4 regions of the Inediibacterium massiliense genome follow, and region 3 is predicted to be linked to each of the others. Evidence: riboswitches for the same ligand, from Rfam matches in the RefSeq annotation. Region 3 holds a riboswitch; each other region holds the start of a gene.
What was found. A riboswitch is a leader RNA that binds a small molecule or an ion and turns the genes downstream of it on or off. The one in region 3 is predicted to bind cobalamin.
Positions count from the first base shown of each region.

Region 1: linked by a shared signal. The riboswitch ahead of BN2409_RS10885 (class I SAM-dependent methyltransferase) and the one ahead of BN2409_RS03460 (Ig-like domain-containing protein) in region 3 are both predicted to bind cobalamin.
Region 2: linked by a shared signal. The riboswitch ahead of BN2409_RS05285 (NEAT domain-containing protein) and the one ahead of BN2409_RS03460 (Ig-like domain-containing protein) in region 3 are both predicted to bind cobalamin.
Region 4: linked by a shared signal. The riboswitch ahead of BN2409_RS04510 (energy-coupling factor ABC transporter permease) and the one ahead of BN2409_RS03460 (Ig-like domain-containing protein) in region 3 are both predicted to bind cobalamin.

Region 1 covers NZ_LN876587.1:498,695-500,904, reverse strand. The annotation lists gene BN2409_RS10890 (class I SAM-dependent methyltransferase) at 1-653, opposite strand, end outside; gene BN2409_RS10885 (class I SAM-dependent methyltransferase) at 673-1,428, opposite strand; cobalamin riboswitch at 1,608-1,784, opposite strand; gene BN2409_RS10880 (MerR family transcriptional regulator) at 1,878-2,210, shown strand, end outside.
Region 2 covers NZ_LN876586.1:307,329-309,538, forward strand. The annotation lists gene proS (proline--tRNA ligase) at 1-126, shown strand, start outside; cobalamin riboswitch at 353-542, shown strand; gene BN2409_RS05285 (NEAT domain-containing protein) at 976-2,210, shown strand, end outside.
Region 3 covers NZ_LN876585.1:140,100-142,309, forward strand. The annotation lists gene BN2409_RS03455 (S-layer homology domain-containing protein) at 1-553, shown strand, start outside; cobalamin riboswitch at 735-921, shown strand; gene BN2409_RS03460 (Ig-like domain-containing protein) at 1,271-2,210, shown strand, end outside.
Region 4 covers NZ_LN876586.1:140,317-142,526, forward strand. The annotation lists gene BN2409_RS04505 (GGDEF domain-containing protein) at 1-420, shown strand, start outside; cobalamin riboswitch at 638-821, shown strand; gene BN2409_RS04510 (energy-coupling factor ABC transporter permease) at 986-1,726, shown strand; gene BN2409_RS04515 (energy-coupling factor ABC transporter substrate-binding protein) at 1,729-2,037, shown strand; gene cbiQ (cobalt ECF transporter T component CbiQ) at 2,034-2,210, shown strand, end outside.

The DNA of each region.
Region 1 (2,210 bases), on a different contig from region 3:
ACTTTTGAAAATTTCATTTGAATCAATTGATTCAAATCCCATTGTGGTCGAACTTTATTACTCATAAACAACTTTTTGCTAAGCGCATCTCCTTCTACATTGTTTTTATGATTATGTGTTTTTCTTCCGTATTTTTCAATAAGTTTTTTTTCATTTTCTTCGTATTTTTCTCTTAGCTTCTCATCAAATAAATGCAAGTACCAATTGGCATCAAAAATTAATAATCTTCCTGAAGGTTTTAATACTCTATGCCATTCTTCATAGGCTTGAATAGGATTATCTAATGTCCAAGTCAAATTTCTACACACAATCAAATCAAAAGTATCATCCTCAAACTCTAAATTATGACAATCCATTGTTAAAAGATTTGCTTTACTTCCAGCCCTCTCAACATTTTTTCTTGCATAAGAAATCATATTTTCTGTTATATCAATTCCTGTTACATGATGTCCTTCCTCTCCAAGAACAATAGGAAAAAATCCTGGGCCCGTTCCGATATCAAGGATATCTAAACATTGTTTTTTGGGTGCATACTCTAATACTATTTTTTTCCATGCCTCTCTTTGAAAGTTTCCTAATTCCTCTTCTATACAAACACTATAAATATCTGCTTCCCCTTCCCAATATTGTTTAATTCTTTTTCCAAAATCCATATATATTCCTCCTATTTTATTATTTTTGTGCACAAATCATAAATGGTGGTGTCAAATGATTTAATTCAATAGTCTTTGAATCCCATATAATGTCAGAAACACTATGTTGAATTTGAATATTATGAAAACCAATACTTTTGAGTACATCTATATCCCAATCTGGTCTATACTTATCACTTAAGTATGTTTTTTTATCAATTTCTTCTCCATAAAATAAGTCTTTATATGTATGTGTCCCTCTGCCATATTTATGGATTAGATACTCTTGGTATTGTTGATACTTCTTTCTTTCTAACGGGTTATACCGCCATAAATTCCAATTTGCATCCAATACTATTAACTTTCCTTGAGGCTTTAGTACTCTATACCATTCTTCATAGGCTTTGACTGGATTTTCAAGAGTCCAAACAACATTGCTTCCAACTAATAAATCAAATGAATCCTCTTCAAATAGCATAGAATGTACATCCATCTGATACACTTCAATAGGAACATTTAAAATTTTCCCATGATCTTTTGCTATTTTTAGCATATTCCAAGATATATCCACTCCCATTACGTTGTGATGAGTTTTAGATAATTCTATCAACAACCTTCCTGTTCCACAGCCTAACTCTAATATATTTAATGATTGTTTTTTTTCAATATCTGGAATATAAGAAAAAATATAGTTAGCCAAACCTTTCAATAGATCCTCATATTTCACATTTGAAGGAAGCGTTTCATCATACCAATCTGCTTCTTCTTCCCAGTAATTATAAATATATTTCTTCATATTACCATCCTTACTTTTTACCTTAACAATAATATTTAGTATCATTATCAATGTTAAAAATTCTTGTATACCCCCTCCACCATCTCCTGCCCTTATAAAATAAAAAAGTACCCTTTTACAAGGGTACAAAAAATCAGAGACACTATCTCTCTAAGATTTTTCATCGCTCGTAAAAAATCTTTTATACAAATCATAAACCAGGTATTCCGACTCAAGCTTTGTCACTTTATGCGCCTTCCCAGTATTTCCAGTGGCATCTGCATAAGCTAGCTTATACGGCAGCGGGACTGTTCAGGATTTTCACCTGATTCCCTGAAGATAGATTGCTCTATCAAAATTTATGATCCTATAAAATTGTCTACTACAAATATACCTTTATGAATTTCATTTGACATTATTCATTATAAACTATATTGTTACTATATAGTCAAATATTTTAAGGAGGAATTATGTCAAATTTTCATTTTTTATCTGGACAAATATGTAAAATATTTAATATCACCAAACAAACACTTATTTTTTATGATAAAATCAATCTAATTAAACCTTCCTATGTAAATGAAAAAACAAAATATAGATATTATTCCTTAAACCAATTCCCTAAATTTTACTTAATACTGTCTTTAAAAGCCAGTGGTTTTTCATTAAATGATATTCAAACTATATTAAGTAATCATTCATTAGAAACAACAAAACAAATGCTCACCACTCAAATTGAAACATTAAGTACTGAAATTAAAAAACTAAAAACAATGAAAAAATCTTTAGAACATAATCTTTCT
Region 2 (2,210 bases), on a different contig from region 3:
AATGTAAAAGCACAGACAAGTGCTACTATTAGATGTATTCCTTTTGAGCAAGAAAATTTAGGACACAAATGTCATTTCTGTGGAAAAGAAGCAAAACATATGGTTTATGTAGCAAAAGCATATTAACTTTAGGATAAAACACCTGTTAGAGAAATCTAACAGGTGTTTTATTTTATGGGATTGATAATTTTGTATCTAAATATTTATATTTGCTATCATGATTTTGTATATATTTGTAATATTTTAAATGATGATGTAAAAAATGTAATATATTGGTTGAAAAATAATGACATATGGTATAAACTAGTAAAGTCAGATAAGTTTATAAACTTGAATGATACTGTTATAAAAAACTAAATAATTGTTTTTAGGTTCTTTGATATAAAATTCAAAGATGAAAAGGGAATTAGGTGAAAATCCTAAACGGTCCGGCCACTGTAAGTGGGAAGTACTTCTTTTATATGTCACTGGGAAACTGCTGGGAAGACAAAGAAAAACGATGATCCATAAGTCAGGAGACCTGCCTAAAAATTGTAGCATATGACCTTCCGAGAAAAGGATAGATGCAAGATAAAATATGTCTTATATATCATTACTTATCAATATAGAAGTGTGGATATAAGTCTATATTGTATGTTTAGAATAAAAAGTCTTGATCTTTTGTGGAGGTCAAGACTTTTTTATTTTTATAAGTGTTAAAAAATGAAAAAAGTGATAAATATGATGATCAATCATCCCTTAGATGAATTTTAAAAAAGGAAAGGAGAGATTTTATGTAAAAAATGAAGGAGATATATAAATAAAATATCAAATGAAAAAGTATGTGATTAGAAATAGCATTGATAGATATTGATTTTAATAAGATTATAAACATACTTATATTTTTAAAATCATAAGTAACTGAAAGCAGAATTATAAAATAAAACTAGGGGATGAATTATGATTTAAATAAAATGTAAAAAAAGGAGAGACATTATGAATATTTTTAAAGACATTCATAGGCGAATTAGTATTTTGTTAATAATGGTTTTGATTATAGGAGGAATACCTCAAGCTTCAATAGCTATTTCCGATGAAGAGAGTGTATCTATACAAGAAGTAAGCAGTGTAGATAAAGAAGAAAAGAGTCAGGATAAGACAGACCATGAAGTATCAGATGAATCTGATGAAGATGTACAAACTATAGAAAATAATAAAGAAAAGCAAGATATAGAGGATATAGATAAAAAATCAGATGATGGAATAGAGGTAACCGCAGAAAATGATAATGATGATGTAAAAGAAGAAAATGAAATAAAATCAGATCAAGATATAGAAGAAGTTATAGACGATACCCAAGAAAAACAAGATACAATTCATATAGAAAAAGAATCAGAGGAGACGGAAACAGAATCTAAAGAAAAAAATGATAAAGAGATCAAAGAAGACAGCAAAATAGAAATAGATGCAGAAACTTTAAAAAGTGAAGATCAAAAGCAAGAACAAGAAGATCAAGAAAGTTTAGATAAAAATCAAGTAAAAATAGAAAATAAAATGGAGGAAAAACAAGAGGAAGAAAACTTAGAACCAAAACCAGAACCAGAAAAACCAATTATAGAACTAAATAAAAATGGAACATATGAAGTAGAAGTAAAAGGATTACAAGAAAAAGAAGATAAAGAATCTATAGCAGGAGCTTATCTAGGAGAGAAAGCAAAAATCCAAGTCAAAGATTCAAAGAAATATATGATTTTGTTATTAAAGAGAAGTGACTGGATGAGCAATATAAAAATAAGTGTAGGTGGACAAGAAGTAAAACATGAAGCAAAAGTGATTAATAAAAATGAAGAAGAAGAAACAGAAAGTAGCATAAAATTTGAAATACCAAATTTAGAATCAGAAATTCAATTTAGTATGAATGTAGAACCAATGGGAAATATGCCAGCAATTTTTAGAGTAGTGCCCAATAAAGATACATTAAAATTTATGAAAGAAGATATAGATGAAGAAAAACCAGAACCAAAACCAGAGAAACCAAGTATAGAATTAGATAAAAATGGAACATATGAAGTAGAAGTAAAAGGATTACAAGAAAAAGAAGATAAAGAATCTATAGCAGGAGCTTATCTAGGAGAGAAAGCAAAAATCCAAGTCAAAGATTCAAAGAAATATATGATTTTGTTATTAAAGAGAAGTGACTGGATGAGCAATATAAAAATAAGTGTAGGTGG
Region 3 (2,210 bases):
AAAAGTAACTTTTAGTGATTTAAATGGTTATGAATGGGCAACAAAAGCTATAGAAGAAATGGCTAATAAAGGAATTATCAGTGGAAGAAGTGAAGATGTATTTGACCCTGGTGCATCTATCACAAGAGCAGAATTTGCAACCCTAATTACAAAAATGCTTGGATTAAACATAGAAAATATAAATGTAGGCTTTACAGATGTAGAGGATATGGCTTGGTATACTCCATACATTAAAACTGCATACAAAAATGGACTCGTAAGTGGAAGAAGCGAAACTATATTTGATCCAAATGGAAAAATTACAAGAGAAGAAATGGCAACCATCATTGGAAAGGTACTCACACAAAAAGGAAAAGAAAAAGCAAATACAAACGAATTAGAAAGATTTAGTGACAAAACAAATATAGCTTCTTGGGCAAATGAAAATGTAGCATTATGTGTAAAAGAAGCTATTATCAGTGGAATGCCAGATGGTACTTTTATGCCAAAAGAAAATGCAAATAGAGCGCAAGCTGCCATGATGCTTTATAATCTATACAAATCTATACAATAATGAAAAAAGCTAGCTTAGGCTAGCTTTTTTCTATTGAGAAATTTAAAGAAAAATAGGATACATTTCTAGTGAAGAAAAATAAAGGTCGAAAAATGTCGAGAAAATTTTGAGAAAAATGTAATATATTGTATTGAAAAAAAATGGGATATAAGATACAATCTATCATGGTAAGAGAGTATTTAAATTAAATATTTTTTTAGGTTCTTTGATGTAAATATCAAGGATGAAAAGGGAATTAGGTGAAAATCCTAAGCGGTCCGGCCACTGTAAGTGGGGAACAATCCTTTAGTATACCACTGGGAAACTGGGAAGGTGAAGGAAAGTATTGATCCACAAGTCAGGAGACCTGCCTAAGAAATGAGGCATTAACCTTCCGAGGAAAGGTGGTATGTAAAGGTAAAATAAGAGTATGTAGATATACATGCATCATGCTTATGTATAAAAAACCTTGACTTTCATTAGGAAGTCAAGGTTTTTTTATAATATATAGGAAATTATAAATGTTCTTTTGGTTTCTTCTTTAAACTCACCCTTTTTTCACCCTTTAGTAGACAAATTTTCGACAAGTTTGTTATATGAACAGGTACCATAATTATAAAAAGAACATTTATATAAAAGTCCTAACAATATTAAAGTTGGGACTTTCCTATTGATTTTATTTATGCTTATGAAAGGAGAAAAATGATTTAAAAAATTATAATAAAAAGGAGGAAGGTCATGAGAAAATCTATTAGTATACTGTTAGTAGTGGCAATGCTTTTTTCATATATGCCAGGTCTAGATAATCTGATGTATGTTTATGGAGAAGAAACAGTTGCAGATTCTGTATATGAAAAAGAAAAAACTACAGTAGAAAATGTATATGAAAAAGAAACTGACACAGAGAATATTGATCAAAAAGAAGTAGAAGAGGTGATAAAAAAAGTTGAAATACAGCCTCTTATGGAAGAAAAAGTAGAAGTAGATTATCAAAGTGTAATAGATGATGGACTGGAAAAATTAAAAGATTATTACAAAGACAATTCTATAGATTATATACCAGCTATGGCATATCATCATTCAAGTAATAATCTAGATCAAGATATGAAAATCATAGAAAAAAAAATAAGAACATATTCATTAGACGAAAAAAATGTTTACAATAATTACAAAGGAATTATGGAAGCTATCGCATGTGGACAAGATCCAAGAAACTTTGAATGTGATGGAAAAGCTCTCAATTATGTAGATACGTTAATAAAAATGCAAAAAGATTCCGGAGAATTTGATGAAGAGATTGTTCACCATATATATTGTATGTTAGCTCTTGATATGGCTTGTGGGGAATATAATGTAGAAAAAGCAGTAGAGATATTAAAAAGTAAATTTATCGTAGAAGGAGATCAAGCTTATATAAAGGGAAAGTGGAGTGCTGATTTAAAACAGACTGTCTTAGCCATGATTGCTTTATCTAATCATAAAGATCATGCAGGTGTTTCTGATTTATTAAAGGGATGTATCAATTACATAAAATCAGATCAAAATGATTCTGGAGGATTTGGAAAATATTCAACGGATCCAGAAACATTAGGAAAAGTTATACAAGGATTAATTGCAGTAGGAGAGAATCCTTTAGCAGGAGATTATGTAAAAAAGAATGGAAACATGCTGCATCGTT
Region 4 (2,210 bases), on a different contig from region 3:
CTGGATAAATTCAAATTTGCCAATGATCTTTTAGGTCATGCAGCAGGAGATGAATTATTGAAAAAAGTTGCTAAAAGAATGCAACAAAGTATAAGGAAAAATGATTTGGTAGTTCGAATAGGTGGAGATGAATTTATGGTTTTAGTAGATGGCTTTTATTTAAAAGATGAAGTGATACAGATTGCAGATAGAATTTTAGGTACTTTTTCCAAAGCTTTTTGTATAAAGAATAGGGAAGTATTTGTAACTTGTAGTATAGGTATTTCCATTTTTCCAGACCATGGGATAAATATAGAAGAGATTCTAGAACGTGCGGATATAGCCATGTATGAAGCAAAAAATAATGGGAGAAACAACTATAAAATATATGATGAAAAAATGGATGAAAATATTCTGATTCAAAAAACAGTCCATTTTTAATGAGCTAAGCTTGCTAAAATATACTTTGTCAACAGTCTGAACAGTTCATTTTTAATGAACTGTTTTTTTAATGTATAGGTAGAATATATGTAATAGGTAAAAATATGAAAATGGATTATATTTCTTATTAATTTATACATTTTTTTATTGATTTTGACAAATACTAATGGTATTATGACATTATTATCAACTAATAATATTATGAGTAATAAGAAAAATTAAATTATAAAATATAGGTATGAATTAAATTTTAATTCATAAAAGGGAATTGGGTGAGACTCCTAAACTATCCCGTAGCTGTATTAGAAGAGTTTAAGTATACAATGCCACTTTTAAAAAGGGAAGGCGTACTTAAATGATGATTCTTAAGTCAGAAGACCTGCCTATATTTTGCACGATCAACTCTACGAGGAATAGAGAAGGTGTCATCATATTTAGTTTGCCAATTTTTAAAATTGTGTATGATGGATTATGTTTACCTTTTAACAAACTTGTTAAAAGGATTTTTTGATTGGAGCATAAAGGAATAAAAAGAAACAATACTATAAAATAAAGAGGTGATTGCATGTCAAAAAAATATCAAATTTCTTTAGGAATATTTTTGGCCTTATTATTCATACCTAAAACTGTATTTGCAATGCATATTATGGAAGGGTTTTTACCTCCTGTATGGGCAATTTCATGGGGAGGATTGTGTATACCATTTGTTGTAGCAGGGTTATTTTCTATTCACAAAAAAACAAAATCCAATCCGCGTATCAAAATGCTTATTGCAATGGCAGGAGCTTTTGCTTTTGTATTGTCTGCTCTTAAAATTCCATCAGTAACAGGAAGTTGCTCTCATCCAACAGGAGTAGGCTTGGGAGCTATACTCTTTGGACCAGCAGTTATGAGTGTTTTAGGATTGATTGTTTTGATTTTTCAAGCTTTATTACTTGCCCATGGGGGACTAACAACTCTTGGAGCAAATACTTTTTCAATGGGTATTGTAGGACCTATTGTATCTTATGTATTATATAAGGTTTTAAAGAAAATGAATGTGTCTCAATCAATTTCTATATTTATTGCAGCTGCTGTTGGAAATTTGATGACTTATATTACTACTTCTATTCAACTTGCATTAGCTTTTCCAGATCCAACAGGAGGATTTATATTATCCTTAGGAAAGTTTATGGGTATTTTTGCTGTGACACAAATACCACTTGCTATTAGTGAAGGAATTTTAACAGTTATTGTATTTAATCTTTTGACAAATTATAATAAAGATGAATTATTAGAGCTAGATGTAATTTCTAAGGAGGCATAAACATGAAAAAAAATAAAAGTATCATGAAAAAAAATATGATATTAGGATTTCTTGTAATAGTAATTGCTGTTACACCTCTTTTGTTTTTAAAAAATGCTTCCTTTGAAGGAGCAGATGCTCAAGCAGAAAATACCATTTCAGAGGTAGATGCTAATTATAAGCCATGGTTTTCTCCTATTTGGGAACCTCCAAGTGGAGAAATTGAAAGCTTATTGTTTTCTTTACAAGCAGCTATAGGAGCAGGATTTATAGGATATTATTTTGGATATGTCAAAGGCAAAAAAGGAAATAAGAAGAGTCAAGAACTATGATTTCAATAGATAAATTAGCTTATACATCTACCCTAAGAAGAGTAAATCCATTAGAAAAATTTATATTTGTTTTATCTACTATGATGATATGCCTTATCTGTAATCATATGATAGTTTCTATTGCTGTACTTTTTACTATGTCTTTTATGACTGTTGTAAGAGGAAAAATAAAT